2 regions of the Streptomyces sp. NPDC001985 genome follow, and region 2 is predicted to be linked to the other one. Evidence: riboswitches for the same ligand, from Rfam matches in the RefSeq annotation. Region 2 holds a riboswitch; the other holds the start of a gene.
What was found. Region 2 has a riboswitch for S-adenosylmethionine ahead of thrC (threonine synthase). Riboswitches for the same ligand answer to the same signal wherever they lie in the genome.
Positions count from the first base shown of each region.

Region 1: linked by a shared signal. The riboswitch ahead of ABT122_RS17980 (aminotransferase class V-fold PLP-dependent enzyme) and the one ahead of thrC (threonine synthase) in region 2 are both predicted to bind S-adenosylmethionine.

Region 1 is NZ_JBEOYB010000036.1:15,691-20,096, forward strand. It holds gene ABT122_RS17975 (glycerate kinase family protein) at 1-1,085, shown strand, start outside; gene ABT122_RS17980 (aminotransferase class V-fold PLP-dependent enzyme) at 1,037-2,410, opposite strand; SAM riboswitch class IV at 2,621-2,738, opposite strand; gene trpD (anthranilate phosphoribosyltransferase) at 3,046-4,110, opposite strand; gene qcrB (cytochrome bc1 complex cytochrome b subunit) at 4,245-4,406, opposite strand, start outside.
Region 2 is NZ_JBEOYB010000079.1:5,059-9,464, forward strand. It holds gene ABT122_RS27970 (alpha,alpha-trehalose-phosphate synthase (UDP-forming)) at 1-76, opposite strand, end outside; gene ABT122_RS27975 (hypothetical protein) at 133-381, opposite strand; gene ABT122_RS27980 (glucosyl-3-phosphoglycerate synthase) at 411-1,355, opposite strand; SAM riboswitch class I at 1,495-1,643, shown strand; gene thrC (threonine synthase) at 1,660-2,949, shown strand; gene ABT122_RS27990 (MoaD/ThiS family protein) at 2,987-3,262, shown strand; gene ABT122_RS27995 (cold-shock protein) at 3,714-3,917, shown strand; gene groL (chaperonin GroEL) at 4,365-4,406, shown strand, end outside.

The sequences.
Region 1 (4,406 bases), on a different contig from region 2:
TGATCCCGCTGGTGGACGGCGGCGAGGGGACGGCCCAGGCCCTGGCCACCGCGTCCGGCGGACGGCTGGTGCGGCTGCGGGCCACCGGGCCCACCGGGGAGCCCATCGATACCCACTTCGCGCTCCTCGGGGACCGGGAGGAGACCGCGGTGGTCGAGATGGCCGCCGTCGCCGGGCTCTCCCTCGTACCGCGCGATCTGCGCGACCCCGGCGCGACCACCACCTATGGCGTCGGTGAGCTGATCCGGGCCGCGCTCGACACCGGCGCCCGCCGGATTCTCGTCGGCTGCGGGGACTCCGGCACATCGGACGGCGGCGCCGGGGCGCTCCAGGCCCTCGGCGCCCGGCTGCTCGACGAGGCGGGCGAGGAACTGCCGCGCGGCGGGCGGGAGCTGATCCGGCTGGCGCGCGTCGACATCGCGGAGCTGGACCCCCGGCTCGCCGAGACGGAGATCCGGGTCGCCTGCAACCCCTTCAACGTGCTGTGCGGGGAGCGCGGGGTGGCCAGGGTCTTCGGGCCGCAGAAGGGCGCGACACCCGCGCAGGTGGAGCAGTTGGCGGCGGGGCTGGAGCACTGGGCCGGGATTCTGACCCGGGATCTGAGGGTCCGCGCCGATCTGTGCGGGGGCCCCGGGACCGGGGCCTCGGGCGGTCTCGGCGCGGGTCTCGCCGCGCTCGGCGCGGCGCTGCTGCCGCGCTTCGACGTCCTCCTCGACCATCTGGACCTGGACGCCCGGCTCGCCCGCGCCGATCTGGTCCTCACCGCCGAGGGCGCCCTCGACCACCAGACCCCGCGCGGGAAGGTCCCGGCGGAGGTGGCGCGGCGCGCCAAGCTGTACGGGCGTGAGGTGCTGGCCCTCGCGGGGACCATCGGCGAGGGCGCGCACCTGGTGCGGGCCGAGGGGGTGGACGCGTACAGCGCGATCCTGCCGGCGCCGGTCAGCCTCACGGAGGCGCTCGGGCGCGGCGGGGAGTTCCTCGCCGACGCCACCGAGCGGGCCCTGCGGATGGTGCTGATCGGGACCCGGCTACCGGATCACGCGGAGGCGGTGTCCGGGACGCACCGGCCGTCCTCGGTGCGGTAGTTCCACCGCGCGCCCTGGGAGACCAGCTCCCGCACGGCGCGTACGAAACGCTCCACGTGCTCGTCGGGGGTGCCCGCGCCGAAGCTGACCCGGATCGCGTTCAGGGAGCGCTCCCCCGGCTCGCCCTCCGGCGCGCCGCACTCGCCCGGGTCCCGCGGGTCGCTGCCGAGGAGGGTGCGGACCAGGGGGTGGGCGCAGAAGAGGCCGTCCCGGACGCCGATGCCGTACTCGGCGGAGAGGGCCGCGGCGAAGTGGGAGCTGTTCCAGCCCTCCACCACGAAGGAGATCACTCCGACGCGCGGGGCGTCGTCCCCGAACAGCGAGAGGACTCTGACCTCGGGGACCTCGGCGAGACCGGCGAGGACGGTGGAGACCAGCTGCTGTTCGCGGGCGACGAGGGTGTCGAAACCGGCCTCGGTGAGGGCCTTGCAGGCGGAGGCGATGGAGTAGACGCCGATCACGTTCGGCGAGCCGGCCTCGTGGCGGGCGGCGGTGGTGTGCCACTCGACGTCGACCCCGCCGTCGGCACGGCGGGCCACCTTCCGGGAGGCACCGCCGCCCGCGAGGTAGGGCTCGGCGCCCTGGAGCCAGTCGGCGCGCCCGGCGAGGACACCGGAGCCGAAGGGCGCGTACAGCTTGTGCCCCGAGAAGGCGACCCAGTCGACGTCCAGCTCACGGACCGAGAGGGGGTGGTGGGGGGCCAGTTGGGCGGCGTCGAGGACGATCCGGGCGCCGTGGGCGTGGGCGGCGGCGGTGAGTTCCCGTACGGGCCACAGCTCACCGGTCACATTGGACGCGCCGGTCACACAGACCAGCGCGGGGCCGTGGGGGTCGCGGTCGGCGAGGGCGCGCTCCAGGGTGGTGACGGCCTCGGCGGGGGTGCGGGGGGCGTTGAGGTAGGTGACGCGGGCGTCACGCCACGGCAGCAGCGAGGCGTGGTGCTCGGTCTCGAAGACGAAGACCTCGCAGCCGGCGGGGAGCGCGGCGGCGAGCAGATTGAGCGAGTCGGTGGTGGAGCGGGTGAAGACGACCTGGTCGTCGTCGCGGCAGCCGAGGAACTCGGCGACGGTGGCGCGGCTGTTCTCGAAGAGGTCGGTGGAGAGCTGGGAGAGATAGCCGGCGCCCCGGTGGACGCTGCCGTAGTACGGGGCGTAGGCGGCGACATCGTCCCAGACGCGCTGGAGGGCGGGGGCGCTCGCGGCGTAGTCCAGGGCGGCGTAGGTGACTTCGCCGCCGGTGACCAGCGGGACGGTGACATCGCGGCCGAGGACGGGGAGGGGGGCGCGGAGGGTGGTGTCGGCGGCGGTGTTGGAGCGTGCGGACATGGCGAGATCTCCCGGCGGGACAGGCGGAATGGCTTCTCTGGCGGTACGCGTGGGCGCGCCTCGGGGGCGCTCGGCGTACGGGGGTGCCTCGGCGCACGCGGGGATGTCCGCGTGGGTGGAGGGTGTGCTGAAGAAGGGGCGTTCAGCCCTATCGCATTCGCTTGCTCACGAGACTGCTCCCTTGAGGACCAGGACCCCAGGGCGTGCAGGGGTCCGCGCTTGCCGCGGACCTCGCTGCCCACGGCCTGGTCTTCACCCGGGGCACCCCGCCACGGACGGAGGGTTGCCGGACAGCGGGCCGGGGCCGTAGTCGCTGTCGCTCATGACCTGCGAAGACGTTAAGCCACCCACAGTTCCCGGCGCAACCCTGTCCCGTATCCCGGGATGTCGATGCCTCTGCGCCGAGGCCGGAGTCAGCCGCGCCCGCCGGACCGGCCCACGCCTGGCCCCGCACCCGACCCCGCCGAGCCGACGGCGGCCAGGCACCGCCGGAGACCCCGGTGGGGGCATCGCGCCGTCGCGGCGGAGAAGGACGGGCGGCACCCCACCACCGGGTGAGTGAGGCCCCCATCCCGCCGCGGCGGGAGACCACCACGACGGCGGGGGCCGGCGGTGCCCGCCCTCCCCCGGAGGGGCTACGCGTTGGTCGCGGTGATCCAGTGGGTCAGGGCACTCGTCGCCGCGCCCGAGTCGATGGCCTCGGCGGCGCGGGTGACGGCCGCGGCGAGCTGGTCGGTGAGAGCGGCGTCGGTCGGGGTGAGGGCCACCAGCGCCGCCGCCGAGTTCAGCAGGACCGCGTCCCGCACCGGCCCCTTCTCCCCGGCGAGGACCCGCCGCGCGACCTCCGCGTTGTACGAGGCGTCCGCGCCCCGCAGGGCCTCCATCGGGACGAGGGGAATCCCGATGTCCCGGGGGTCGAAGGCCTCCTCCCGCACCGAGCCGTCGCGTACCACCCACACCCGCGACGTCGCCGTCGTCGTCAGCTCGTCCAGCCCGTCGTCCCCCCGGAACACCAGCGCCGACGAGCCGCGCTCGGCCAGCACCCCCGCCAGGATGGGCGCCATCCGGGCGTCGGCGACGCCCGTCGCCTGGGCCTTCACCCGGGCCGGGTTGGTCAGCGGACCCAGGAAGTTGAAGACCGTACGCACTCCGAGCCCCTTGCGGGCCGCCGCCACATGCCGCAGCGCCGGGTGGAACTTCGCCGCGAAGCAGAAAGTGATCCCCGCTTCCTCCGCGACCTCCGCCACCCGCTGCGGCGTCAGCTCCAGATTGACCCCGAGCTTCTCCAGCACATCCGACGCCCCCGAAGCGCTCGACGCCGCCCGGCTCCCGTGCTTGACGACCTTCGCTCCGGTGCCGGCCAGGACGATCGCGGCCATCGTCGAGATATTGACCGTGTTGGCCCCGTCCCCGCCCGTCCCCACGATGTCCACCGTCGGCCCGGGCACCTCGATCAGGTTCGCGTGCCCGTACATGGTCCGTACGAGCCCGGAGATCTCCTCGACGGTCTCGCCCTTGGCCCGCAGCGCCACCGCGAACCCCGCGATCTGCACATCGGTCGCCTCACCGCTCATGATGCGGTCCATCGCCCACGCGGCGGCGGTCTCGCTCAGGTCGCGGTTGTCCAGCAGCGCGTTCAGCACACGGGGCCAGGAGAGGTCCGCCACGCTGTCGCCGCCGACCGGGGTCACAACGTTCATGGTCCGCTCCAGGTCCAGCTGGGAAAGAGGTGGTCTGGCTCCCACCCTATCCAGCCCCGGGGGACAGCGAAGAGCCCCGTCCAGGCAGTGGACGGGGCTCCCGCTGTGGCGATCGTGACGATCAGTTCAGGTGATCAGTGGTGGCCGTGGCCGCTGGTGATCTCCTTGTACTCCTCGGCGGTGGGCTTGGCGATCTGGTTCCCCTCGCCGTAGAAGCCCTGGCTGAGCTTGGCCTGGGTCTTCTTGACGAGCGAGACCTTCCGCCGGACGCCGTTCTCGTCGACCTCCGGGCCGAT
Region 2 (4,406 bases):
TGTAGGAGACGGGGCCCCGGTTGGACGCGACGAGAATCCGCGCGCGGGACGGGGCGGTGGGGGGCTCGGAGACCATGTCGCGAACCTAGCCCGTCCCGCGCGGACTCAAACGTGCGTACGGCTCCGGTTGGCTCACTCGGGCCGGGTGCCCGCCGCCGCTCCGGCGCCCCGGCGGCCGCGGGCGGCGGCGTAGGCGACGATCCCGGCGGCGGCGAGGCTCAGCGCGAGCCCGCCGAGGAGCCAGAGGCGCTCGGCGCCGGTGCCGCTCTGCCGGGGGCCCAGGGTCTGGGCCGCCGCCGGGCCGTGCAGCAGGGCGGAGCCGAGCAGAGCGGGGCCGAGCAGCGCCGTCGCGGCGACGACGGAGCGGTGCACAAATCTCATATATAGGATATTCAGCCAGCGGGTGGGAGTCAGGCGGCGCGACGCGCCGCGTACTCGGGGATCTCCCCCATCGGGGGCCGCTCCTCGGTGTCCACCCGGTGGGTGCGCGGCTCGAAACCGTGCTCACCGCGCTCGAACTGGGTGAGCGAGGGGCGCACCAGATGGCCCCGGGTCAGCCGGAGCTGGGCGGTCCGGTAGATCGCGGCGGCCATCCGGCCGAGGGCCTGGCCGTCCTGGTGGCGGTGTTTGCGGGAGCCCACGTCGACCTGGGCGAGGGCGTCCAGGCCCACCGTGTGCAGGGCGTCGACGAGCAGGCCCAGCTCCACCCCGTACCCCACCGGGAAGGGCAGCCGCTCCAGCAGCCCGCGCCGGACCGCGTACTCCCCGCCCAGCGGCTGGACGAACCCGGCCAGCAGCGGCCAGTGCAGATTGAGCAGCGGCCGGGCCACCAGCTCGGTCACCCGGCCGCCCTGCCCCGGGGTGTCGTCGAGGGGGCGGTCGTACATCGCCTTGACGAAGTCGATGCCGGGGTCGGTCAGGAGCGGGCCCACGATCCCGGAGACGAAGTCGGCGGAGAAGTCCCGCAGGTCGGCGTCGACGAAGCAGACGATGTCACCGCGGGTAACCATCAGTGACCGCCAGAGCACCTCGCCCTTGCCGGCGACGGCGGGAATCCGGGGCAGGATCGCGTCCCGGTGCACCACCCGCGCGCCCGCCGCGGCGGCCACATCGGCCGTGCGGTCGGTGGAGCCGGAGTCGATCACCACCAGCTCGTCGACGAGCGGGGCGGTCTCCATCAGCTCCCGGCGGATCACGGTGACGATGTCACCCACCGTGGCCTCCTCGTTGAGCGCGGGCAGCACCACGCTCACCGTGGCGGGCACGGCCCGCTTCGCGGCGAGCAGCCGGGGCAGCGGCCGGTCGGCCGCCGACCAGGAACGCCTGGTCAGCCAGCGCTCTGTCTCGTCGAGCACGTTCGCCCACTCCCCACAGCTGTGACGCATCTCGCGGTTCGGACGACTATCTCAACCGTCCACCCCTTCGGTTACAGTCTTGAACAACACGGATGCCCACCGCATGTCGGGGTCGGGTCCCGTGTTCACAATCGAATACCGCTCATCCAGAGGGGCAGAGGGATACGGCCCGTTGAAGCCCCGGCAACCCTCCAGCCGGTCTCAGTCGCTGTTCAGCGCGTGAGGCTCCCGGCTCGGGAAGGTGCCAAATCCGTCTCATGGCGAGCCTCGCCATGGGAAAGATGAGGAGAAAGGGCCTCCCTCCATGGCTGTTCAGACTGACCTCAGCACCCCCGTCACCCCCGTCGACCTGGGCCCCGCAGCGGCTCTCTCGTGTCGCGAGTGCGGTGAGCGCTTCGCTCTGGGCCCGATCTTCGCCTGTTCCTCCTGTTTCGGTCCGCTGGAAGTCGCCTACGACCTCCCGTCCGGTGACCCCGAGGCGCTGCGCGCCCGGATCGCCGCCGGTCCGGAGAACATCTGGCGGTACGCGCCCCTGCTGCCCGTCCCCGCCGGCGTGGCGGACAAGCCGAGCCTGAACCCGGGCTTCACCAAGCTGGTCAAGGCCGACAACCTCGCCCGCGAACTGGGCGTCACCGGCGGGCTGTTCATCAAGGACGACTCCGGCAACCCGACCCACTCCTTCAAGGACCGGGTCGTCGCCATCGCCGTCGAGGCGGCCCGCGCCTTCGGCTTCACCACCCTGTCCTGCTCCTCCACCGGCAACCTCGCCGGCGCGGTCGGCGCGGCGGCGGCCCGGGCGGGCCTGCGCTCCTGTGTCTTCATCCCGCACGACCTGGAGCAGGGCAAGGTCGTCATGGCCGCGGTCTACGGCGGCGAGCTGGTCGGCATCGAGGGCAACTACGACGATGTGAACCGTTTCTGCTCGGAGCTGATCGGCGATCCGCTCGGCGAGGGCTGGGGCTTCGTCAACGTCAATCTGCGCCCGTACTACGGCGAGGGCTCCAAGACGCTGGCGTACGAGATCTGCGAGCAGCTCGGCTGGCGGCTGCCCGACCAGATCGTGATCCCGATCGCCTCCGGCTCCCAGCTCACCAAGATCGACAAGGGTCTCCAGGAGCTGATCCGGCTGGGCCTGGTCGAGGACCGCCCCTACAAGATCTTCGGGGCCCAGGCGGAGGGCTGCTCGCCGGTGGCGGCGGCCTTCAAGGCCGGGCACGACGTGGTGCGCCCGGTGAAGCCGGACACCATCGCCAAGTCGCTGGCGATCGGCAACCCCGCCGACGGGCCCTACGTCCTGGACATCGCCCGCCGCACGGGCGGCGCCGTCGAGGACGTCACCGACGAGCAGATCGTGGACTCGATCAAGCTGCTGGCCCGCACGGAGGGCATCTTCGCCGAGACCGCCGGCGGGGTCACCGTGGGCGTGACCCGGAAGCTGATCGAGGCCGGCGTGCTCGACCCCGCGCTGACCACCGTCGTCCTCAACACCGGTGACGGCCTCAAGACCCTGGACGCGGTGGCCCCGACCACCGGGCCCACCGCGACGATCCGCCCGAGCCTGGACGCGTTCCGCGACGCCGGCCTGGCCCACTGACCCGGCCCCGGCCCACGACCCCCTGGGAGAGCTGAAGATGAGCGTCAACGTCCGTATCCCGACCATTCTGCGCACCTACACCGGAGGCCGGGCCGAGGTGGCCGCCGAGGGCACCACCCTCTCCGAGGTGATCGCGGACCTGGAGCGGAACCACGCGGGGATCGCCGCGCGCGTCCTGGACGACAACGGCAGGCTGCGCCGCTTCGTGAACGTCTATGTCAATGACGACGACGTCCGCTTCGAGCAGGGCCTGGAGACCGCGACCCCGGACGGCGCCGGCGTCTCGATCATCCCGGCGGTCGCCGGCGGCTGAGCCCCGGCGCGTCTCTACGCACCGTCACCCCGATTGCCCCCTCCGCAAGAGAAACGGAGGGGGCAATTCTGTAGGGTTGAGCGCGCTACAGTTGGGGAACGCCCCTCGGCCGACGGTGCCGACCGGCCTATCAGAATGCGCCCGGGCGCGATAAGAAGCAGCCAATGTGTGCGCTTGATTTGAACCCTAAGTCCTCTTTGCCGGGCCCGACTTGCCCCGGGATCTCATGAATTCAGGCTGATTACCCGATGGCCCGTGCCCGGATTTCTCGTCCGATTGACCTGTTGCAGAGGGCAGTTGGGCAGATACATTCAGCCGCGGTCGACGCGTTCCGGCGCACACCTGTGGGGTCCTCAACCCGTCCCGGACGGGCAGGCACACGGCGGGTGAGGTCTGACCCGGGTCCGCGAGGTGCGGTCCTGCGCAAGGGCCAGTAATAGGGGAGTTAGGCATGGCTCAGGGCACCGTCAAGTGGTTCAACGCGGAGAAGGGGTACGGCTTCATCGCGGTCGACGGTGGTGCGGACGTCTTCGTCCACTACAGCGCGATCCAGATGGACGGCTACCGCACCCTGGAGGAGGGGCAGCGAGTCGAGTTCGAAATCTCGCAGGGACAGAAGGGTCCGCAGGCGGACATGGTGAAGCTCGCGGTCTGATCCCGCGTTCCTCGCCACACCTGCGACACCTGCGACGCGATCGGCCACCGACGCGCTCACACATGTGGGGTCCGCATCCCGGGAACGGGGTGCGGACCCCACAGGTGTGTCCGGGCGCGGCAGGCCGGCGGAGCCCCCGGGCGCCCTCGCGCGGGCGCTCCCGGAGCCCCGGCGCGGCGGGGCGGCGCGCGCCCGCGCACCGCCCCGCGGGGACGGGCTCCCGGGGCCCTCGCTCCCCCCGGTTCTCCCGGAGGCGCTTGCACTCGGAGGGGGCGAGTGCTAATCATTGGCGTTAGCACTCTCCTGGTGAGAGTGACAGAACAAGGACCGGGTCGGTGAGGTCCGCACGCCGGGTGGGGCAGAGAACCACACGGCTGGGGACCGTCCGTCGCGGGCGCCAGCGCGGTCCGGCCAGAGCTTCCCACCAGTCCGTGGAGGACACTTCACATGGCAAAGATCATCGCGTTCGACGAGGAGGCGCGGCGCGGC